4 regions of the Halomonas sp. DP5N14-9 genome follow, and region 1 is predicted to be linked to each of the others. Evidence: predicted binding sites of a transcription regulator. Region 1 holds the regulator's gene; each other region holds the start of a gene.
What was found. The regulator sigma-54, encoded in region 1, starts transcription at its own class of promoters, with help from an activator protein. The targets are predictions, from matches to a motif close to TGGCACNNNNNTTGCTNT.
Positions count from the first base shown of each region.

Region 2: the regulator sigma-54 is predicted to act here: its motif matches at 2,772-2,789, upstream of glnL (nitrogen regulation protein NR(II)).
Region 3: the regulator sigma-54 is predicted to act here: its motif matches at 2,137-2,154, upstream of speB (agmatinase).
Region 4: the regulator sigma-54 is predicted to act here: its motif matches at 1,358-1,375, upstream of KUW00_RS01135 (P-II family nitrogen regulator).

Region 1 covers NZ_JAHVHR010000024.1:148,054-153,978, reverse strand. Annotated here, with positions in the region: gene lptC (LPS export ABC transporter periplasmic protein LptC) at 1-299, shown strand, start outside; gene lptA (lipopolysaccharide transport periplasmic protein LptA) at 312-842, shown strand; gene lptB (LPS export ABC transporter ATP-binding protein) at 842-1,567, shown strand; gene KUW00_RS13640 (RNA polymerase factor sigma-54) at 1,849-3,261, shown strand; gene hpf (ribosome hibernation-promoting factor, HPF/YfiA family) at 3,421-3,729, shown strand; gene ptsN (PTS IIA-like nitrogen regulatory protein PtsN) at 3,735-4,220, shown strand; gene rapZ (RNase adapter RapZ) at 4,274-5,155, shown strand; gene KUW00_RS13620 (HPr family phosphocarrier protein) at 5,158-5,427, shown strand; gene KUW00_RS13615 (hypothetical protein) at 5,479-5,925, shown strand, end outside.
Region 2 covers NZ_JAHVHR010000009.1:282,138-288,062, reverse strand. Annotated here, with positions in the region: gene KUW00_RS07990 (hypothetical protein) at 1-28, opposite strand, end outside; gene ntrC (nitrogen regulation protein NR(I)) at 197-1,612, opposite strand; gene glnL (nitrogen regulation protein NR(II)) at 1,605-2,654, opposite strand; gene KUW00_RS07975 (DUF4124 domain-containing protein) at 2,954-3,529, opposite strand; gene glnA (glutamate--ammonia ligase) at 3,759-5,165, opposite strand; gene KUW00_RS07965 (glycosyltransferase family 2 protein) at 5,680-5,925, shown strand, end outside.
Region 3 covers NZ_JAHVHR010000030.1:83,920-89,844, reverse strand. Annotated here, with positions in the region: gene KUW00_RS16680 (YjiH family protein) at 1-1,030, opposite strand, end outside; gene speB (agmatinase) at 1,123-2,073, opposite strand; gene KUW00_RS16670 (sigma-54 interaction domain-containing protein) at 2,305-3,807, shown strand; gene KUW00_RS16665 (DUF805 domain-containing protein) at 3,838-4,353, opposite strand; gene KUW00_RS16660 (mechanosensitive ion channel family protein) at 4,514-5,428, opposite strand; gene KUW00_RS16655 (YfcC family protein) at 5,695-5,925, shown strand, end outside.
Region 4 covers NZ_JAHVHR010000001.1:234,587-240,511, reverse strand. Annotated here, with positions in the region: gene KUW00_RS01145 (YifB family Mg chelatase-like AAA ATPase) at 1-552, opposite strand, end outside; gene KUW00_RS01140 (accessory factor UbiK family protein) at 672-1,052, opposite strand; gene KUW00_RS01135 (P-II family nitrogen regulator) at 1,439-1,777, shown strand; gene KUW00_RS01130 (ammonium transporter) at 1,827-3,077, shown strand; gene glnK (P-II family nitrogen regulator) at 3,268-3,606, shown strand; gene KUW00_RS01120 (DUF3820 family protein) at 3,924-4,139, opposite strand; gene KUW00_RS01115 (SDR family oxidoreductase) at 4,296-4,931, shown strand; gene KUW00_RS01110 (ferredoxin--NADP reductase) at 5,035-5,811, opposite strand.

The DNA.
Region 1 (5,925 bases):
TCGACGACAGCGGCCGAGAGTGGATCGCCGACGCCGACAACGGTGAACTGGGTCCGGACGGCAACCCCCTGACCCTGTCGGGCGACGCCCATCTCGAGGCCCCCGCGGAGCGTTGGCAGCTTGATACAGAGGTATTGGTCTACGACAGCGACAGTGGCCATGTCTGGAGCGAAACGCCAGCCGTCCTACGCCAACCCCCTCAACAGATGCAAGGGGAGCGCTTCGACGCCTGGATCCATGACAATACCGCTCGCCTGACCGACAATGTCACCGGTCATCATCCGCCAGAGCCTCAATAAGGAGCCCCTTCCATGATGCGTCCAAGTCCCGCCCTCCTGCTTGCCCTGGCCCTTGGCCTGGCCGCCGGCGCCACCGGCAGCAGTGTCCTGGCGCTGGAAAGTGATCGCAGCGCACCGATTCAGGTGGAGGCCGACCAGCTGGATCTCGATGATCGCGCCGGTACCGCGGTCTATACCGGCGACGTGCGCATTGTGCAAGGCAGCATGATCCTCACCGGCGAACGCGTCGAGATCCAGCGCAACGACCAGGGACAACTGTCACTGGCGACCGCGACCGGCTCACGTGCCTACCTCGAGCAGAAGCCATCCCCGGAAGAACCGGTGGTCAAGGGCTGGGGCCGCAAGGTGATCTACCACGTGGCCGAACGCCGCATGGAGCTGATCGACCAGGCTGAGCTGCACAAGGCCAATGACACCTTCGACGGTGCCTATCTGGAGTACTTCCTCGATCGCCGCGTGGTCCAGGCCCGCTCCAGCGCCCAGGGCGTCCAGGGCGAGCAGCGCATTCGCATGACCCTCGAGCCGGAAAGCCAAGGAAACTGATGAAGACTCTCCACGCTCGCCATCTGGCCAAGAGCTACAAGAAGCGTCGCGTCGTCCAGGACATCAGCCTGTCGATCGAGCAGGGCAGCATCGTCGGTCTGCTGGGCCCCAACGGGGCCGGCAAGACCACCTCCTTCTACATGATCGTCGGCCTGGTCAGAGCCGACGCCGGCAGCATCAGCATCGATGATCGGGACCTGAGCCGCGCGGCCATGCACCAGCGCGCGCTGGCCGGTATCGGCTACCTGCCTCAGGAGGCTTCGATCTTTCGCAAGCTGTCGGTGGCCGACAACATCATGGCGATCCTCGAGACCCGCAAGGACCTCGACCGCGAGGGCCGAGAAGCACGTCTCGAGCAACTCCTCGAGGATTTCCACGTCAGCCATATTCGCGACAACCCCGGCATGAGCCTGTCCGGCGGGGAGCGGCGCCGGGTCGAGATCGCTCGCGCCCTGGCCACCGAGCCGGCCTTTATCCTCCTCGATGAACCCTTCGCCGGGGTCGACCCGATCTCGGTGGGCGAGATCAAGTCCATCATTCGTCAACTCAAGGCCCGCGATATCGGCGTCCTGATCACCGATCACAACGTGCGCGAGACCCTCGATATCTGCGATCGTGCCTACATCGTCGGCGACGGCCAGATCATCGCCGAGGGCAGCGCCGAGTCCATCCTCGCCAACCAGCGCGTCAAGGAGGTCTACCTGGGCGAGAACTTCCGCCTCTAGACCGCAGGGCCGCCCGACAGCCGCAGTCGCAGTCGCAGTCGCATCAAGCGGCCGCAACATTTGCCAGCATCAGCATCCAACCGCCGGCCCCGAAAGGGTCGGCCTCACCTTGCACACAGGGCCTCCCTCGAAAGAAGCACCTCCCCCCTACCAAGTTGTTCCACATCGACCTTTACACTCCCTCCCACAGGTCAAAAAACACCAACTTGGCAAGATGCTTGCATGTCTGATGACTCGTCGTTAGGGTAAAGCCTTTCGACAACACTGGTGGATCCCGACCCATGGCCCTCAAGGCGTCACTGCAGCTGCGCATCGGTACCCAGCTGACCATGACCCCGCAACTGCAACAGGCGATCGGCCTGCTGCAGCTTTCGACCCTGGACCTGCGCCAGGAGGTCCAGCAGGCGCTGGAGGCCAACCCCATGCTCGAACTCGAGGACGAGTTCGGCGAACAGCAGACCAGGGAAGCCGTGGAAGATGACTGGGCGGATCAGATTCCCTCGGAACTCAGTGTGGACAGCGACTGGTCCGACACCTACCAGGACCTGGGCACCACCCCCGCCGGCAGTGGCGAGGCGCCGGATTTCGAGCGCCAGGCAAGCTCCCAGTCACTGCACAGCCACCTGAGCTGGCAACTGGCGATGCTCGACGTCAGCGACCAGGAGCGCCTGATCGCCGAGAGCCTGCTCGACGCGGTCAACGCCGACGGCTATCTCGAGCAGACACTGGATGACATTGCCCAGGGGCTCGAGCAAGACGGTCGTCGCCCCCCTCCCCTCGCCGAGGTGGAGGCGGTGCTGGTTCGGCTGCAACAGTTCGAACCGACCGGAGTGTTCGCCCGCGACCTGCGCGAGTGTTTGATGCTGCAACTGGATAGCCTGCCTCGCGATACCGTCCTGCTGCCCCAGGCCGGACGACTGGTAAGACAGTTTCTCGAGGCGCTGGCCAGCGGCGACCGACGTCTGCTGAAGCGCCGACTAGGACTCGATGACGACCAACTCGACAGCGTCATCGAGCTGATCCGGAGCCTCGACCCACGTCCCGGCAGCCAGTTCGGTGACAGCGATAACGACTACGTCATACCCGACCTGGTGGTGCGCCACACCGAAGAGGGCTGGCGAGTTGAACTCAACCCGGATGCAATGCCCCGACTGCGCATCCAGCCCGACTACGCTGCGCTGATTCGGCGCGCGGACAAGAGCCAGGACAACCAGTTCCTCAAGGACCACCTGCAGGAGGCGCGCTGGCTGATCAAGAGTCTGTCCAGCCGCAACGACACCTTGCTGAAGGTCGGCCGGGAAATCATGGTGCGTCAGATCGACTTCCTCGAGCAGGGAGAAGCGGCCATGAAACCGTTGGTGCTGGCCGATATCGCAGACAAGGTGGAGATGCACGAGTCCACCATCTCCCGCGTGACCACCCAGAAGTTCGTGCACACGCCTCGCGGCGTGTTCGAGTTGAAGTATTTTTTCTCGAGCCAGGTCGGCCAGGATGGCGACGCCCATTCCAGTACCGCCATCCGCGCCATGATCAAATCGTTGATTCAAAAGGAACCTGCCCGCAAACCTCTGTCGGACAGCAAACTGGTGGAATTGCTGGCGGAAGACGGCGTCAATGTCGCCAGACGCACCGTGGCAAAGTACCGGGAAGCCATGAATATTCCGTCTTCCAGCGAGCGCAAGCGACTGCGCTGAGGCCTTGCGCTGCGGCGTCGCTAGCCTAGTTATCGGGAAAGCGCAAGCACTTGAAATTTCGCATGACATCTGCGTCTTTCTGCGTAGCGTCGAGGGGGTTTGCAGGATCGGAAAAAGGGTTACAATCAAGCCACCACCCGAAAGAGCAAGGAGCCTGTCATGCAAGTCAACATCACCGGCCACCACGTCGAATTGACCGATCCCCTGCGTGACTACGTACAAGAGAAGCTCACCCGTGTGGAGCGCCACTACGACAACATCACCAACGTCCAGGTGACCCTCTCGGTGGAAAAGGAACGCCAGCTGGCCGCCTGCACCCTTCACGCCGCCGGTGCCGACCTGCATGCCGAAGCGCAGGACGGCGACATGTATGCTGCTATCGACGCCCTTGCCGACAAGCTGGACCGCCAGCTGGTCAAGCACAAGGAAAAATCCCAAGCCCGCGCCCAAGGCGCCGGAATTCGCTGACTCTCATGACATTGGAAGCCATTCTCCCTCCCGAGCGCACATTGTTCGATGTCCCGGGAGGCAGCAAGAAGAGGGTGCTGGAGTTTTTCAGCACCTTCATTGCGCAGAACACCCCGAGCCTGGACAGCCAGGAGGTCTTCAGTCGGCTGATCGGACGTGAGCGCCTGGGCAGTACCGGCATAGGCAATGGCGTCGCCATTCCCCATGCCCGCAACCCCCACTGCAAGGCGCCCATCTCCGGCTTCCTCAAACTCGCGGAACCTGTCGACTTCGATGCCATTGATGGTGAGCCCGTCGATCTGGTGTTCGTGCTGCTGGTACCGGAAGAGGCCGACGACGCCCATCTCGCCCTGCTCGGCCAGGTCGCCGGCGTCATGAACGACGCCGACACACGTCACCGTCTGCGCCACGCCAGCTCCCAGCGCGAGCTTCACGAGCGCCTGCAGGAAGCCATCCGCCAACAGGCGCCAGGGGACGACACTCCCTCCTGATCGCGGCCTTGCCTAGGCCATCAGCAATGGACGCCTGCCCAAGGAGACAGGACATGCAGCTCGTGATCATCAGTGGTCGCTCCGGCTCGGGAAAGTCCGTGGCCCTTCAAGCCCTGGAGGACCTGGGGTTCTACGCCATCGACAACCTTCCCGCGACCTTGCTGGGCGCCCTGGTGGACGAGCTGGAAAACGGTCATTCCCGCCGTATCGCCGTCAGCGTCGACGCCCGCAACCTGCCTGAGGCACTGGAACGCTTCCCCGCCCAGCTGGCGTCCCTCAAGCAGAGTCCGATCGACTGCCAGGTGGTCTACCTGACCAGTGATGCGCGAATTCTGCTCGAGCGTTATTCCCACACGCGGCGCCGTCACCCCCTGACCCGTGATAGCGACATGACCCTGGCGGAAGCCATCGAGTCCGAACAGAAGGCCCTTTCGGGTATTCGAGACCTGGCCGATCTGGTCATCGACAGCTCTCGCCTGTCGGTGCACGAACTGCGTTCGCGCATCGCCGAACAGGTCGCCGACCACCGCAGCGGCCAGTTGAGCCTGACCGTGGAGTCCTTCGGCTTCAAGCGTGGCGTGCCGCCGGATGCAGACATCGTGTTCGATGCCCGCTGTCTGCCCAATCCCTACTGGGAACCATCGCTGCGTGATGCCAATGGCTGCGATCCCAGCGTCATCGACTTCCTCGAACGCTATCAGGACGTCGCCGACATGAAGCGCGACATTCTCGCCTGGGTGCGCACCTGGCTACCGCGCTATCAGCAAAGCCAGCGCAGCTACCTCACCGTGGCGGTGGGCTGCACCGGAGGACAGCATCGTTCGGTCTACCTGGCCGAGGGAATCGCCTCGGCCCTGGCCGACCAGCATCCCCGCGTCCGTCTACGCCACCGCGAACTCGGCCAGCAACGCCGACTGGACAGCGGAGGACTCTAGGCGTGGCCCGACGCACCCTGACCCTGACCAATCGTCGCGGCCTGCATGCACGCGCCGCGACACGCCTGGTCACCTGCTGCCAACCCTTTGACGCCACCGTCACCGTCCACCATGGCAGCCGCTCGGGTGACGCCGCCAACATCATGTCGCTGCTGATGCTGGCCGCCCCCTGCGGTACGGAGCTGACCCTGGAGGCCGAAGGCAAGGACGCGGACGCGGTGCTGGACGCTCTGGAGGCACTGTTCGACGCACGCTTCGACGAAGACGCCTGACGTCTTCCCTCTCCTTGTTTTGACCGCCACCCCCTGCCTGCCAAGGACGCCATGCAACTGATCCAGACCGGCAAGTACACCGAGGTCCACTACGATCCGGACCAGGACGCCTTCATCAAGACCTTCACGCCCAAGACCAGCGATCGCTGGCGCTACCGCCTGGGCATCCGGCGCTACCCCGGCCACAATTTTCGCTATGTCGCCGGCCGACTGGAGCGACTGGGTATCGCCACACCGAAAATCCTGTCGGCAGAGCGCTATCGCCTGGTCACCGCCAACGTGCACGGCATCGCGCTCAAACAGCTAGTCCTCGACTCGCCGGAACTGCAGAACCGCTACCTGGACATTCTCGAAACCTTGTACCGTGACCGTATCCACTGTCGTGGCCTGCACACCGAGAACTTCCTGGTCGTCGACGGAGAGGTGATCGCCATCGATCTGGATGCCTACAAGGCGCCGCGGGTCTTCACCTATCCGCGCCGAGAGTTCATCGACTGC
Region 2 (5,925 bases), on a different contig from region 1:
CAAGCCGACGAGAGCGTGAAAGGTTCATGGGGGTAGGCCTCAGAATCGTGACGCTACCCCCGACGCCGAGAGTAGCGGTGCAACGTCGCCACCACTCTAGGCCACCGATAACAGGCTGATGATATGCCCCTTGGGGTAGGCCGGTCCGGGCAGGCTGGTTAAACCGGTGCCCCCCGGACTCGCCGCCCCGGCCCGCTCAGACCTCCTGGTCTTCCGCTAGCGACGGCAGCAGCACCTTCAGCTTGCGGGTCAAGGTATTGCGCCCCCAGCCCAGCAGCTCGGCAGCCTCACCCTTGCGCCCGGCGGTGTGCTTGAGCGCGGTCTCGATAAGGATGCGCTCGAAGTCCGGCACCGCCTCTTCGAGCAGGTGGGTGTGGCCCGAGGCCAGGGCGCTGTCGGCCCAGGCGCGGAAGGCTTCACGCCAGTCTCCGCCTGCGGCGCTGTCATCGCCGCCGCGCAGCTCCGGCGGCAGGTCCTCGACCAGGATCTCGCGCCCGGAGGCCATCACCGTCAGCCAGCGACAGGTGTTCTCGAGCTGACGCACGTTGCCCGGCCAGTCCACCCGGGTCAGGAACTCCTCGGCTTCGCGGGTCAGCACCTTGACGTCGGTGGACAGCTCCTTGGCCGCCTCGACCAGGAAGTGCCGCGCCAGCCGTGGAATATCCTCGCGCCGCTGGGACAGCCGCGGCAGGTGCACGCGGATGACGTTGAGGCGGTGAAACAGGTCCTCACGAAAGCGGCCATCGGCGACCAGCGTCTCGAGGTCCTGGTGGGTCGCGGCGATGATGCGCACGTCCACCTTGACCGGCGTATGACCACCGACCCGATAGAACTCGCCGTCGGCCAGCACCCGCAACAGCCGGGTCTGGGTCTCCGAGGGCATGTCACCGATCTCGTCGAGGAACAGGGTGCCGCCGTTGGCCTGCTCGAAGCGCCCCTGGCGACTGGCGCTGGCGCCGGTGAAGGCGCCCTTCTCGTGGCCAAACAGCTCCGACTCGATCAGATCCCGGGGGATCGCCGCCATGTTGAGGGCAATAAAGGGATTGGCGGCGCGGGGACTGTGCTGATGAAGCGCACGCGCCACGCGCTCCTTGCCGGTCCCGGACTCGCCGTTGATCAACACCGTGATATGCGAGTGCGCCAGGCGCCCGATGGCCCGGAATACCTCCTGCATCGCCGGCGCCTCACCGATGATCTCGGCGTCGAGTCCTTCGGGCACGCTGACCGGCCGCTGGCGCTCGCGCACGTGGGCCACCGCGCGTCGCACCAAGGCCAGCGCCTCGTCCACGTCGAACGGCTTGGGCAGGTACTCGAAGGCCCCGCCCTGATAGGAAGCCACCGCACTGTCCAGGTCGGAATGGGCGGTCATCACGATGACCGGCAGGTCCGGGTGCACCTGGCGCACCTTGGCCATCAGATCGAGTCCGTCGATACCTGGCATGCGGATATCGGTGACCAGCACGTCGGGCGGCTCGGCCAGCAGTCGATCGAGGATACCGTCGGCCCGCTCGACCGCCTCGACCTCAAGGTCCGGCTGCGCCAGGGCGCGCTCAAGCACCCAGCGTATGGCCCGGTCGTCGTCGACGATCATTACACGAGCGGTATCAGTCATGACTCATCTCCAGGGGAATCAACAGACGGAATTCGGTGCGTCCGGGCTCGGACTCGCACTCGATCAGCCCTTCGTGCTGGTGCAGCACCGACTGGGCGATCGACAGCCCCAGGCCGCTGCCCTCGGCACGACCGGACACCATCGGATAGAACAGGGTCTCGCGCAGCGTCTCGGGGACGCCCGGGCCGTTGTCGATCACGCTGACGTCGCAGACCAGACGATGGCGCTGGGCGCCCAGGGTGAACTGGCGGCGCGCGCGGGTCCTCAGGGTCATCACCGGGTTCGGTGTCTCGGACTCGACCAGCGCCTGGACGGCGTTGCGGGCCACATTGAGCACCGCCTGGATCAACTGGGCTTCATCGCCGGTCAACTCCGGCAGGCTGGGATCATAGTCGCGCTCGATACTCACCCGCGGCTGTTCGACCAGCAGCAGCGCGCGTACCCGCTCCAGCACCCGGTGGATGTTCAGCGGCTCTCGCCGACTCACCCGGTTGGGCCCGAGCATGGAATCGACCAGATCCCGGAGCCGATCCACCTCTTCGATGATGATCCGGGTGTACTCCTTGAGCGCCGGCGTCTGCTCCAGGTCACGCTCGAGCAATTGCGCCGCGCCACGAATCCCCCCCAGGGGGTTCTTGACCTCGTGGGCCAGCCCCCGTGCCAGCACCTTCATGGTTTCCTGGCGCGACTGCAGCGCTTCCTCGCGGGAAATTCGCAACAGCCGATCCCGTGGCTCCATTTCCAGCAGCAGCTCGTCAGGCGACAGCGGCGTCACGGTGTAGTCCACCGTCAGGGGGTCTCCACCGGCGAGGACCAGCCGCGCCTCCCGTTGGGTATAGGGATGCTGTCCATCCCGGGCCCGTATCAGCACCTCGGCGATATCATCCTCGCCGCTGAGCCAGTCGGTCAGCGCCACGCCGGCAACCCGACTGGCGCTGACCGCCAGCAGGGTCTCGGCCGCCGGGTTCATCCAGGTCGGTCGCAGCTCGCCGTCGAGCAGCATGACCGCAGTTGTGAGGTGTTCGATGATGCCAGGCGTCATGGGTCCATCCTGATGGGGCAAAGCGCCCGCTCGATAGAGGCCGCCACGGCGCCAAGCCGGCATGCCATGGTGGCGGTCCAGGTCTCGGCCTCGAGCAGGCGTCAGACAACAACATTCAAAGCAAGAAGCGGGCCAGCCTTGGTACCAGTAGCGCACTCCCGCCGCGCAGGCGCCAGGACGGTGCTTTTGTCGAGGAGGCGGGTCACCGTCGGCGCACCTACGCACCATTTTAGTGCACCAACCTGGTGCAGGGGAGTCTCGCCTGGATCACTGTCCGCACAAGGCCCGCAGATCGCGGGTCAAGGCGGCGCAGGACGAATGGGGTTGGCGGGAAGCAGGCGGCTGGCGCGCTGTACGTGGATGACGATATCGGCACTGCGTTGACGCACCTCTCCCGACGGGGCCAGCACCACCAGGCCCAGGCGATGCTCGCCACGCTCCAGATTGGTGAGCCACAGTGGGCCGATGCCGGTGACGCTGGTGGCGAGCACACCGTCGACCTCCAGGCCGAGGCGATCCCCCGTCGCCGTAGGCGGGCTGATCGCGGCCAGCACCTTCAATCTTCCCCCGGACCCCGTTGGCAACACGCTGCCATCCGCCGGGGAGGCGATGGCCAGGACATCGTGGGGCTGGAAGATATCGGCGTCGCTATCCGGGCCTGGTACTGAAGGCGCCGTCGGCCTGGAGGGCGCCGCCACATCCAGCGCAGGGGCGCTGGACAACGGCGGCGGTGCCAGCGCGCGGGCGCCGGCCGAGGGGGTATCGCTGTAGCGCACGACGCCGTCGGCACCGATACTGCGATAGATGGTGCTCGCCGGCACGGTTTCTGCCACCGGCAACGCCAGCCCGGACGCTGCCAGCAAGGCAATGGCCATCAGTGACGGTCGACTCGGCGACGAGGGAGCGCTCTCGCCCCTCTCCCGGCCTGCCCTGCGCGTCCACCGCTGCATCATCGTGATTGCCCTCGCCGACCTTCCCCTGACGAGGATGACGGCAGCCACGACCCGCGCCAAGGGGATCCCTTGCCCAGGCGCAAGGCCCGCGCAAAAAAATCGGCCCCGCGATCATCGCGGGGCCGACGGAACGCACGAGGCGCTATGCCGATCAGCAGCTGTAGTACATGTCGAACTCGATCGGGTGGGTCGCCATGCGCAGACGCTCGACGTCCTCGTTCTTGAGCTCGATGTAAGCGTCGATCATGTCGTCGGTGAAGACGCCACCTTCGGTCAGGAAGCTGCGGTCCTCGTCGAGGGCTGCCAGCGCCTGGTCGAGGCTCTCGGCCACGGTCGGGATGGCCTTGCCTTCTTCCGGCGGCAGGTCATAGAGGTTCTTGTCCATGGCGTCGCCGGGGTGGATCTTGTTCTTGATGCCGTCGATACCGGCCATCAGCATCGCCGCGAAGCACAGGTAGGGGTTGGCGGTCGGGTCGGGGAAACGCGCCTCGACACGCTTGCCCTTCGGGCTTGCGGTGTACGGGATACGGATGGAAGCAGAACGGTTACGGGCGCTGTAGGCCAGCATGACCGGCGCTTCGAAGCCCGGCACCAGACGCTTGTAGGAGTTGGTAGAAGCGTTGGTGAAGGCGTTCAGGGCGCGGGCGTGCTTGATGATACCGCCGATGTAGTAAAGCGCCATTTCAGACAGACCGGCGTACTCGTCACCGGCAAACTGGTTCTGGCCGTCCTTCCAGAAAGACTGGTGGACGTGCATGCCGCTGCCGTTGTCGCCGACCAGCGGCTTGGGCATGAAGGTGGCGGTCTTGCCGTAGGCGTGAGCCACATTGTGGATCACGTACTTCATTTCCTGAACTTCGTCGGCCTTCTTGACCAGGGTGTTGAAGGCAACACCGATCTCGTTCTGGCCGGCGTTGGACACCTCGTGGTGGTGCACCTCGACCTTCTGGCCGATGGCCTCGAGGGTGTTGCACATGGCACCGCGCATGTCATGGAAGCTGTCCACCGGCGGAACCGGGAAGTAGCCGCCCTTGACCCGCGGACGGTGACCGAGGTTGCCACCTTCGACGGCGCGGTCGGTGGACCAGGCACCCTCTTCGGAGCTGATCTTGTACATGGCGCCTTCGATATCGGCCTTCCAGTGCACCTCGTCGAAGATGAAGAACTCGGGCTCGGGGCCGAAGAAGGCGGTGTCGCCCAGGCCAGAGGACTGCAGGTAGGCCTCGGCGCGCTTGGCGATGGAGCGCGGATCACGCTCGTAGCCCTGCATGGTGGCCGGCTCGATGATGTCGCAACGCAGGATCAGGGTCGCGTCTTCAGTGAAGGGGTCGAGGAAGCCGGTGCCGTCCTCCGGACGCAGGATCATGTCGGACTCGTTGATGCCCTTCCAGCCGTTGATGGAGGAACCATCGAACATCTGGCCATTCTCGAAGAACTCTTCGTCGACCTCGGCGGCCGGAATGGTGACGTGCTGCTCTTTACCGCGGGTATCGGTGAAGCGCAGGTCAACCCACTTCACATCATGTTCGTTGATCAGGGCGAGGGTCTTGTCTGACATGTGGTCCTCCAGAGTGGAACTTGTCTCGTGACTCGAGCGTTGCGCAACGGCGCCAATCCCATGTCACCGGTTTGAAACGGGGGATGATCCAGGGAACAAAAGGGGTACCGGGATCCTTTGTAGCACGCTCCCGGGACACTGCCCATGGCAACGTGCGCGACACGATGACACTGCCAACCACAATGCAGATTGCGTGCCAGCATTGCACCAGCATCGACCAGAAAAATCCCAACCCATTGTTTCAAATCTTTTTTATCCAAACAGGCCCTTTGCGCCAGCTTAGGGCACAAAGGCCCACCACCTTCAGGACCTGCCGACCAATGCACCACAAAAGTGCAATAAAGACTGCGACGCACCACTTTGGACCTTTGTGACAGGATCTATAAACTCTGCCGGGCCGATCGCGAGGTGTCAGTGGGCGCTGGAACCTTTCGCAACGCAAAGATACACTTTATTACGTTCGACTCCGACCGCCTCCCCTGCCGGCCGGCGTCACCCTCCTCGGAGTGTCGTCGTGAAAATCAGCTTGATCATTGATGCCCGACTTACCGGCAAGGAACTGCCTCGCCGGCTCGCGGAAGCACGCCAGCAGGTCGCCCTCTTCCAGGGAAGAGGCGAGATCCTCGTCATCGACGATGGCGATATGGCGCCACCACTACTGGGCGAACCGGGCGAACACGCCGTCGTCGGCTATCGCCAGGTGCGCAGCCGGCCCGCGCCCATGGGGCGGCGCCTCAACCTGGCCGCCTCCCACAGCAAT
Region 3 (5,925 bases), on a different contig from region 1:
CGGTACCGATGGCGATGACCAGCGGCAGCAGCCCGAAGAAGATGTCGGCGACGTTGAACAGTGCCAGGCGGGCGAGCTTGAGCGGGCCCGGGGCGGTCTCGGCGCGGGCCACGGCGATGCCCAGGCTGTAGCGCAACAGGCTCTGGTTGCCGGTGTTTTCTTCCTGGATCTGGCAGCCCACCGGCTCGTAGTAGGTGTTGGCCTTGCGTGACAGCGGCGGCAGGCGCGGCACGATGACGGCGGCGACCAGTCCGGCGACCACCACGGTCAGGTAGAACGGCACGAACAGGTGGTTGATGCCGATGAAGCTGGTCACCAGCAGGGCGAAGGCGATCGACACGATCGAGAAGTTGGTGGCGATGGCCGAGGCCTCGCGGGCGTTGTAGAAGCCCTGCTCGTACTGCTGGGTGGTGATCAGTACGCCGACGGTGCCGGAGCCCATCCAGGAGGCGGTGGCGTCGATGGCGCTGCGCCCGGGCAGCCCGAAGATCTTGCGAAAGGGGGTGCGCACCATGGAGCCGATGAACTCCATGAAGCCGAAGTCCACCAGGAAGGGCAGCAGGATGGCGGCGAAGAAGAAGAAGGTCAGCAGCACCGGCGCCAGGTCATTTAGCATTACCCCGCCGGTGAAGGAGGCGGTGACCATCTCCGGGCCGACCTGGAAGTAGGTCATCAGCGCGAAGGCGGCGCCGAGGGCGCGCATCACCACCCACAGCGGAGCGATGTCGAACAGCTCCTTCATCGCGCCCTGGCGGGCCCAGCCTGGTTTGGTCAGCTTGACCACCAGGGTCAGCACGATGGACAGGGTGAGCACGACGGTGGCGATGGCGGGCAGGGCGTCGCCAAGGGTGGCCTTGAGCCAGTCGGCGGCCAGACCCATGCCGATGTTGATGGTGTCACCGACCGAGAAGGGCACCAGGAACAGCAGGATGCCGATCAACGACGGGACGAGGAACTTGATCAGACCATGGGTGCTTAGCTTGCCCCCGTCGGTCGTGATCTTGTCGGCAGAATGCAGGTGGGAGGACATGGGCGATCACTCTTTGCTGTTGTAATGGTCGGCGCCCTGACGCGGGCGCCTCGTTGGCTGTCGCCAGGGCCACTCCCTGGCCCTGTGAGGATTCAGTCGCGGCGCGCGACTCCGGGGAGCACGCACAGCATTTCATAGAGCAGGGTGGCGCCCATCAGGGCGGTGTTGCCGCTGGGGTCGTAGGGCGGGGAGACTTCGACCAGGTCGCCGCCGACGATATTGAGCCCCTGGGCGCCGCGCACGATCTCCAGGCCCTGGGCCGAGGTCAGGCCGCCCATTTCCACCGTGCCGGTGCCGGGCGCCACCGACGGGTCCAGGCCATCGATGTCGAACGAGATGTACACCGGGCCATCGCCCATCTGCTCGCGCACCTCGGCCATCAGCGGCTCGAGCGACTTGTGCCAGCACTGTTCGGCCTGGACCACGCGGAAGCCCTGCTGGCGACACCAGTCGAAGTCCTCGGCGGCGTAGCCGGTGCCTCGCAGGCCGATCTGGACGACCCGGTTGGCGTCCAGCAGCCCTTCTTCCTGGGCACGGCGGAACGGGCAGCCGTGGGCCACCTCTTCGCCGAACATGTGCTCGTTGACGTCGGCGTGGGCGTCGATATGGATCAACCCTACCGGGCCATGCTTCTTGGCGATGGCACGCAGGATCGGCCAGGTCAGGGTGTGGTCACCGCCCAGGGTCAGCGGCACGCAGTCGTGGGACAGGACGTCGTCGTAGAAGCGGCTGATGATGTCCAGGTTCTTCGGCAGGTTGAAGGTGTTGATCGGCACGTCGCCGATGTCCGCCACCTGCAGGCTGTCGAAGGGTGCAGCACGGGTGGCCATGTTGTAGGGGCGCAGCATGCGCGATTCGTCGCGGATCTGGCGCGGCCCCAGTCGGGTGCCCGGGCGGTTGGAGGTGCCGATGTCCATGGGAATGCCGATAAAGGCGGCGTCCAGACCCTCGGCGCTGGTCTGGGTGGGCAGACGCATCATGGTGGCAGGGCCACCGAAGCGCGGCATCTCGTTGCCGCCGAGAGGTTGATTGAAGTCGCTCACAGGGAACTCCTGGCATCGTGGATGGGGACGGTCGCGGCCCTGGGCCTGACGGTTGTTATGGGTGATGCAGACGTCGTGCCATCTTTTAAGCATTTATACTAAAGATGTAATAGAGGTGCAGGGATTCCAAGGGAAGGTCTGCTGTGGTGATAGACGTGATCCAGAAGTGAATCGCGATCCCGACGCATCGTGATACACTTCTGAATCAATGATGCATTTATGGATCGCTGGATGAGCGACGACGACACCAAGATTCTCAAGACCATCATCGACACCGCCCACGACCACTTCTTCATCGTCGCGCCGGATGGTCGTATCCGCGACGTCAGTCCCGGGGCGGCGGCGGTCTACGGCATGTCCTGCGAAGAGCTCTGCGCCACCAGCGTGCAGCGGCTCGAGGCCGATGGCGTGCTGACCCCGTCGGTCAGCCTGGAAGTCATTCGCAGCGGGCGGCCGGCCCAGCTGGTCCAGCGCACCGGCACCGGACGCAGGGTCATCGCCCAGGCCCATCCGGTATTCGAGGGTGAGCGGCTGGTGGCGGTGGTCAGCCGCTCCATGGACTTGACCGATCTGCAGCTGCTGCAGCAGGAGTACGCGCTGTTGCAGCGCCGCTTCAGCGAGCACTTGCGCCGGGGCCATGCGCTGGAGAGCGACAGCGAAGCACTCGAGGCCGAGCTCGATGACCTGGAGGTGAAAAGCCAGCTGATGCGCGAGGTGGCGCTGCTGCTCAAGCGGGTCGCGCCCACCGACGCCACGGTCTTGATGCTGGGCGAGTCCGGGGTGGGCAAGACCGCTTTCGCCCGCCAGCTGCACCGTTGGAGTTCTCGCCGCGATGGCCCCTTTATCGACGTCAACTGCGCCGCCATCCCTGAAAGCCTGTTCGAATCGGAGATGTTCGGCCATGAAAAGGGCGCGTTTTCCGGCGCCGCGCCGGGGGGCCGCAAGGGGCTGATCGAGCAGGCCGAGGGCGGCACCCTGTTTCTCGACGAGATCGGCGAGTTGCCCCTGGCGGTGCAGACCAAGCTGCTCAAGACCATCCAGGACGGCAGTATTACGCGGCTTGGGGACAGGGCCCCGCGACGGGTCGACTTTCGCCTGGTGGTGGCCACCAATCAGGACCTGTCGGCACGGGTCGAGCAGGGCCTGTTTCGCCTGGATCTGTACTACCGGCTGAACGTGATTCCGGTCACCCTGCCGCCCCTGCGCGAGCGCCGCGAGGATATTCCCGGCCTGGTCGAGCGCCAGCTAAAGCGCCTCAATCGGCGTTATGGACGCGACAAGATGCTGGCGCGAGACGTGTGGCAGGCACTGATGGGCTGGGATTGGCCGGGCAATGTGCGTGAGTTGGAAAACACCCTGGAAAGGGCCTGGTTATCCAGTGACGATGTCATCCAGGGCGATCTGCTGGTGCCGCCCACGGGGGCCTCGTTAGGGCCGCTCGGCTCGCAGCAGCGTGAAGCGCAGCAGACGGCGGCGTCTGTCACCGGAGCCTCCGCTGCGCTGGCTGATGGCGCTACTTCACCCGCGACACTATCCGCACCAGGTGCAGCGCGACCCGAGCTGCCGCTTGCCCGGGGCGAGGGCCTGAAGGCCGCCCTGGCCCGGCGCGAGCGTGAGATCCTTGCCGACTGCTGCCGTACCCTTCCCACCACCTACGCCATCGCCGAACAGCTGGGCATCAGCCAGCCAAGCGTGGTGCGCAAGCTCAAGCAGCATGGGTTGCGGATCGGGTGACTGGTGATGAAGGGCCGAGCTCTGCGGCACTTACTGACGGAAGACGTAAAAGAACCCGACCCAGGTGGCCAGGATCAGCAGTGGCTTCAACACCAATACCGCACCGCTGGTGGAGCCCTGTTCGTCGTGCTCGGTGTCGCTGGACTCCCCGGGCTGCATGGCGAGTACCACCGTCAGCAGCAGGTTGGCGCCGGGGACCAGCAGCATCAGGCTCCACAAGCCCGCCTGGCCCAGGTCGTGCAGGCGACGAGTGCCGTGGAGCACCAAAGGCTGAAGGCTGATGACAACCCACCAGATCCCCAGCAGGCCTGCCTTGATCGTCAATGCGTCCTCGAGGGCGGGGGCGGTGATGGTGGTCGCCCACAGGGCGGCATAGTAGAACGATAGCGCCAGGGTAGCGTTGAGACAGAAGTCGAGACGACTCTCGCGCCCCGCCAGGCTGTCGAACCAGTAGCCCGGCAACACTCGCCTGAGCTCGAAGGCCTGGGGCGATGAGTGACCGGGGGCGACAGGGTCGTGAAATCCGGGAGCAGTAGGGCGATGCATCGGTATCTCGTCCTGTAGATCCAGCGTGATGCCGGTGTGCAGTTGAGGGAGACTGGTTCGATAAGCTGCGTCCTTCCGACTTGAATCCTACCCATTTTCTCCCTTGGTCTAGATAGGCGATCACGTAGTTTCTAGTACGAACCGCGTAAATAGTGCTGGTTCATAAGTCTGGTGGGCGACCTGCTTCCGAAGGATGGAAGCGTTCGGCCTCTGCCTGGTCCTTGAACACCAGAGTGCGGTAGGGGAAGGGAATCTCGATATTGGCCTCATCGAGCGCGCGCTTGATGGATGCCACCACCTGATCGCGGGAAGCGCGGATGTCGACGGGGCGGGACCCGGTCCACCAGGCCACCTCGAAGTCGATGGAACTGGCGCCGAAGGCCTTGGCGAAGACCTGCACCGCACGTACGTCGCTGCGCACCGAGTCCACCTCGGCGACCGCGCCCTGGATGATCTCGCGAGCCTGGTCCACGTCCTCGTCGTAGGCGACGCCAACGATGATGGATGTGCGCCGGATATCGCGGTTGGTGCGGACGATGACCGGCTGCTGGAACAGCAGGGCGTTGGGCACCACGATCATCTGGCCGTCGGTGCGGCGGATACGGCTGTCGCGCACCGTGATCTGCTCTACCTGACCTTCCACGTCGTTGGCCTCCAGGGCGATGTGGTCGCCGATCTGGAAGGGTTCTCGCCACAGGATCAAGAGGCCGGCGAGGAAGTTCTCGAACACGTCCTTGAAGGCGAAGCCGATGGCGATGGAACCGAGGCCCAGGGTGGTAAGGGCCTTGCCGGGAGTGACGGTGGGGAAGATCAGGGTGATGGTGATCAGAAGTCCCCCGAGCCAAAGACAGAGCCCCGTCAGCATGGTCAGGACATCGCGCAGATTGCGTCGGAGCTTGGCCTTGTCGGCCACCCGCGCCACCAGGGCGCGGCCGAATCTCGCCACCAGCCAGGTCACCAGGATCAGCAGCAGGCCGGCGGCCAGTCGTGGGCCAGCAGAACCAATGTCTGACAGGTAGGCCTGAACCTCTCCCAGCAGCAGCGACACGAAGGGTAGTTGTTCCAGTTCTTCCATCGCATCCTCCCGGGCCATGTTCAGGCGGCGGGCGCACTATCCTGCGCCCTTGTTGCTGAGCATAGCGGGGCGCCAGGCAAATCGCGCGTCACCTGCCAACGCTGGCAGTCCGGATACCTCGTCGGTTCCGACTTGACCCTCTATTTATCATGATAAATACTTTTGTTCATCTGGAGGTGGCCGCGATACGCTCGCGGCGTCACTCCATCGCCAGGCCTTCTTCGACAAACGATCCAGAACGGTTCTTCCACAACAAGGACAACTCCATGAGTGCCCACGACCAGACGCTGAAAGAGCGCAAGAAGTGGTATCGCACGGTGCCAGACCCGATGGTGCTGATCTTCCTGATCCTGCTCGCCACCTATGCGCTGACCTTCATCATTCCCGCCGGCGAGTTCGAGCGGGTCATGCAGGATGGACGCACCCGCGTGGTGCCGGACTCCTTTCATTATCTGAGCGACGTGGCGGCGATCTCGCCTTTTGACATCTTCGTGGCG
Region 4 (5,925 bases), on a different contig from region 1:
GTCTTTCGGCGGTGCGGCGGGTGGGTGAGCCACAAGGGGAATGCGCCCGACCAGATGGGCGACGACGTCGAGCAGGTGCGCCGCCGGCAGCACCTCCAGTCCATTGACCAGGGCCGCCTCATCGGCGTTGGCCTCGGGCAGGATCAGGCGCCGCCCGGCCTGACGGGTGGCCATGGCGAAGGGCAGCATGCCGGCTACCGGCCGCAACCGACCATCGAGGGCCAGTTCGCCGGCGCACTCGACACCCTCCAGTGCGGCGGCGGGCAACTGGCCGGAAGCCACCAGCAGACCCAGCGCGATGGGCAAATCGAAGCGTCCACCCTCCTTGGGCAGATCGGCGGGAGCAAGATTCAGGGTAATACGGCGTAGCGGGTAGTCGAGGCCGCAGGTGGCAAGGGCGCTGCGCACCCGTTCGCGGCTTTCGCGCACTGCGGTCTCGGGCAGGCCGACCAGGGTCATGCCCGGCAGGCCGTTGGCCAGGTGTACCTCGACCTGTACCTCGGGGGCGTCCAGCCCCAGTCCCGCACGGGTGGCAATGATGGCAAGCGTCATGGGCTCCCTGCCTGACGGAAGGCTCATGACCAGTAGAGCACGCCCACCTCACTGGCGCCCCATGCCGGCCCCCCGCCAGGGCGGGCCGGCATATCTTGTGACGTTCTGCGTCCGAAGCCTCAGGCGGAGGGCTTGTCGGCTGAACCGCTCGATGCCTCGTCCTGCTTGCCCTGTTCCGGCACCGGCGGCACCGGTACCTCGGCGGCTTCCTCGGCCACGGCTGGCGCCGCGGTCGTTTCGCCAGCGGGCGCTGCACGTTCCTCGACCAGGCTCTCCAGCGCCGCTACCTGCTTTTCCAGCGCCTCGACCCGGGAGCGGGTGCGCTGCAACACGTCCATGAGGATGTCGAAATCCTCGCGTGACACCAGTTCGAGACGATCGAAGGCGCCACGCACCACCTGCTGGACCCCCTTCTGGATGTCTTCCGGGGCCTGGGAGGCGCCCTGCAAGCGCTCGCCGATCTGCTGTGCCAAACGGCTGATGCGATCCTGACTGACCATGATGGCTCTCCTTGAAACGTCGATGGGAACTCCGTTGCCGACAGGATACGCAAGCCGGGCGCCCAACGCATGCTTCGTGGCCCTTGCCCAGCGACGCCCGGCGCATTGGCGACTCCCTGTTACCTATCACGCGCCCCGGCACGCGACCCGGCACAGCATGCTCGCCAATGACGCACCACCAATACGCGCCAGCACCAAAACAGTGCATTAACTTTGATGCAGTGCCGCAAACTCGCGGGTGTTTTTCGTCTCTCGCTTTCAAGAACAACCACAAGCCATTGTAAACAAAGATTTTGCCAAATTTATGGCACGTATATCGCTATGCATAGATATCCATGCACCGAGCGGAAACAAGCCGCCACCTTATGCACGTAGGGAGCCATGCCATGAAACTGATCACCGCCATCATCAAGCCCTTCAAGCTGGACGACGTCCGCGAGGCGCTGGCCGACAACGGCGTCCAGGGCATCACCGTGACCGAGGTCAAGGGCTTCGGCCGCCAGAAGGGCCACACCGAGCTATACCGCGGCGCCGAGTATGTCGTCGACTTTCTGCCCAAGGTGAAGGTCGAGGTTGCGATCGACGAGGCCCGACTGGACAGCGTGCTGGAAGCCATCTGCAACGCGGCCAACAGCGGCAAGATCGGTGACGGCAAGGTGTTCGTCACGCCGCTGGAAGACGTCATCCGCATTCGCACCGGCGAGCGCGGCTCCGACGCGGTCTGATCCCCGTCCCCTGACCCGACTTCCGATAAAAATATAGCGAGACACTTCCATGGTCGATATCAGTGAACTCAGCTACGCGCTGGACACCTTCTACTTCCTTATCTGCGGCGCCCTGGTCATGTGGATGGCCGCCGGTTTTGCCATGCTCGAGGCCGGCCTGGTCCGGGCCAAGAACACCGCCGAGATTCTGACCAAGAACATCGTGCTGTTCGCGGTCGCCTGCACCATGTATCTGCTGGTGGGCTACGCCCTGATGTACTCCTCCGACGCCGGCGGCTTCATCCCCAACTTCGGCTTCTTGATCGGCGCCGAAAACAGCGTCGATGCGGTGCTCGCAGGTGGTGAAGACGCACCCTACTACTCGGCCCGCGCCGACTTCTTCTTCCAGGTCGTGTTCGTGGCCACCGCCATGTCGATCGTCTCCGGCGCTGTCGCCGAGCGCATGAAGCTGTGGGCCTTCCTGGCCTTCGCCGTGGTCATGACCGCCGTGATCTACCCGGTCTCCGGCTACTGGACCTGGGGCGGCGGCTGGTTGTCCGAAGCAGGCTTCTCCGACTACGCAGGTTCCGGCATTGTCCACATGGCGGGTGCCGCTGCAGCCCTGGCCGGTGTGCTGGTGCTCGGTCCGCGCAAGGGCAAGTACGGCAAGAACGGCGCCATCTACGCCATCCCCGGTGCCAACATGCCGCTGGCGACCCTGGGTACCTTCGTCCTGTGGCTGGGCTGGTTCGGCTTCAACGGCGGCTCCGAGCTCAAGCTCTCCGACGTGTCTTCCGCCAACAACATGGCCCAGGTGCTGGTGAACACCAACGCTGCCGCCGCCGGGGGTGTCCTCGCCGCGCTGATCCTGGCCAAGATCTGGTTCCGCAAGGCCGACCTGACCATGGCCCTGAACGGCGCTATCGCTGGCCTGGTCTCCATCACCGCCGACCCGCTGTCCTCCACGGCCCTCGGCGCCACCCTGATCGGTGCAGTCGGCGGTGTCCTGGTGGTAGTCGCCATCGTGGTCCTCGACAAGCTGCGCCTGGACGATCCGGTCGGTGCCATCTCCGCCCACGGTGTGGCCGGTATCTGGGGTGTCCTGGCGGTCCCGCTGAACAACGCCGACGCCACCTTCGGCGCCCAGATGCTCGGCATCATCGGCATCTTCGCCTGGGTCTTCACCGCCAGCCTGGTCGTGTGGCTGATCATCAAGGCAATCATGGGTGTGCGTGTCAGCGAAGAAGAAGAATACGAAGGCGTCGACCTGGCCGAATGCGGTCTCGAAGCCTACCCCGAGTTTAACGTCGCCAAGAAGTAAGCCTGAGCTTACCCGCGACACCAGTGAGCTGGCGTGCTCCTCCTGGCCCCTTCGGGGGCCTTTTTTATTGCTGTTCGCCAGGGGTATGCTTTGTCACACTAGTCAGGACAGGCGCAACGGCGCGCCGCCAACGGGTTGGCGCCAGGCACGACCGACGCCGCCCCCACACGGACAGGATGAGGAACCCGCCATGAAACTGGTGACCGCGATTATCAAGCCATTCAAGCTCGACGACGTCCGCGAGTCGCTCTCCGAGATCGGTGTTCAGGGCATCACCGTCACTGAAGTGAAGGGCTTTGGCCGTCAGAAGGGCCACACCGAGCTGTACCGGGGAGCCGAGTACGTGGTCGACTTTCTGCCCAAGGTGAAGCTTGAGGTGGCGGTCGACGACGGTATGACCGAGCAGGTCATCGAAGCCATCGTCCAGGTCGCCAACACCGGCAAGATCGGTGATGGCAAGATCTTCGTCACCCCCCTTGAACAAGTCATTCGTATCCGTACCGGCGAGACCGACAAGGACGCTGTCTGACCGACGATGGCAGCTGTCTTCAGCCACCCCCCTTGAGCAGGTCATTCGCATCCGACCCGGCGAGACCGACAAGGACGCTGTCTGACCGACGATGGCAGCTGTCTTTAGCCACCCCGCTGGAGCAAGTTATTCGTATCCGTACCGGCGAGACCGACAAGGATGCTGTCTGACCGGTGATGGCAGCTGTCTTTAGCCACCCCGCTGGAGCAAGTTATTCGTATCCGTACCGGCGAGACCGACAAGGACGCTGCCTGAGCTCGATTGACAAGGGCGCGGTCTGACGACGGCGACCGGTTCTCCCCGCCAGGTGGCGCCGCTCAGCCGCGGCGTCGCAACGGCTCCAGCAGGTCGCTCAGGCCGTTGTGGTCGATCTCGTGCATCAGCGCCAGCAGGCGTCCGATCTCTCCGGGGGGAAACCCGACCCGGGCAAACCACGCCAGGTAAGGCCCGGGCAGATCGGCGATCAAGGTGCCTTGATGCTTGCCGAAAGGCATTGGCAAGGTAACCAGGCGTTCCAGGTCCTGAGGATTCATCGCTGCTCCTGAGCGGGTGGGTGAGGGAAAGACGCACAGGGTACTGGCCTGCGGGCGGCGTCGCCATCGATTCGCCTCCCCATTGAAAGTCTCCCCCGTTGAAAGTCTTCCCCATCGACGCCATGGTTATTTCCAGGTATCGACAAGGAGGCCGACATGACCACACTCGTGATAGGTGCCAACGGCCAGATCGGCCGCCAGGTCTGCGCCATCGCCCACCGCCAGGGACATCCGATTCGCGCCATGATCCGTAGCGCCGAGCAACGCGACTGGTTCGAGCAACAAGGTATCGAGACGGTCGTCGCCGACCTGGAGGAGGACTTCGCCTCCGCCTTCGAAGGTTGCGAACAGGTGCTGTTCACCGCCGGCTCCGGCCCGAACACCGGGCCCGACAAGACGCTGTTGATCGACCTCTACGCCGCTACGCGGGTGGCGGACGAGGCCAGCCGCCAGGGGCTGGATCGCATGCTGATGGTCAGCGCCATGCGCGCCGAGCAGCCGCTGCAGGCGCCGGAGAAGCTCAGGCCCTACATGGCCGCCAAGTTCGCTGCCGATGCCTACCTGCGCAGCAGCAAGGTGGACCATGTCATCGTCAAGCCAGGCCGGCTAACCGACGACGACGCCACCGGCCGCGTGGCCACGTCACTGGACGAGACCGGGGGCAACAACCAGATATCCCGAGCCAACGTGGCCCAAGCCCTGGTCTATCTATTGGGGCAACGAAAGATCCGTAATCACGAGACGGTGCTCCTGGACGGCGAACGCGAGATCGCCGAGGCTCTCGGCGACTGACCACCGCCACACCGGCCAGGCGATTCAATCCGCCAGCACCAACGACGACGCCGATGGCAAGTGGCCATCGGCGTCGTCGTTTGCGGCGTCCTGTCGTGGGGTCTTACTTCTCCACGAAGGCACGCTCGATGACGTAGTCGCCGGGCTCGCCCATGCGCGGAGAAATATTGAAGCCGAGCTCGTCGAGCAGTGCGCTGGTGTCGTCGAGCATGGCCGGGCTGCCGCAGATCATGGCCCGGTCCTGCTTGGGATCGATGGGCGGAAGCCCCTTGTCGTCGGTCAGCTTGCCGGTGCGGATGTGATCGGTCAGGCGGCCCATGGTGTGGAAGTCTTCACGGGTCACGGTGGGGTAGTAGACCAGCTTCTCGCTGATCTCCTCGCCCAGGTACTCGTGCGCCGGCAACTCCTTGGTGATGAAGTCGGCGTAGGCCAGCTCGTTGACGTGGCGCACGCCGTGCACCAGCACTACCTTTTCGAAGCGCTCGTAAACCTCGGGGTCCTGGATCAGGCTGAGGAAGGGCGCCAGACCGGTGCCGGTGGACAGCATGTAGAGATTGCGCCCAGGCAGCAGGTCGTCACATACCAGGGTACCGGTAGGCTTGCGGCTGACCATGATCTGATCGCCTACTTGCAGGTGCTGCAGGCGAGAGGTCAGGGGACCATCGGGTACCTTGATGCTGAAGAACTCGAGGTGGTCCTCGTAGTTGGGGCTGGCCACGGAGTAGGCACGCATCAGCGGCTTGCCGTTGACCTCGAGACCGATCATCACGAACTGGCCGTTCTTGAAACGCAGGCTACGCTCACGGGTCGTGCGGAAGGTGAACAGGGAGTCGTTCCAGTGATGAACGCTCAGCACTTCTTCCAGGGCAAACTTGCTCATGCCAACTCCTTAAAATGCGTGGGCTTATTCCTGAAGTGAATAAAGCCCGATATCAAGTCTTGCGGATAATTCTAAGACCGGCCATATTATCTGTTAAATGGATTGTATGGATAA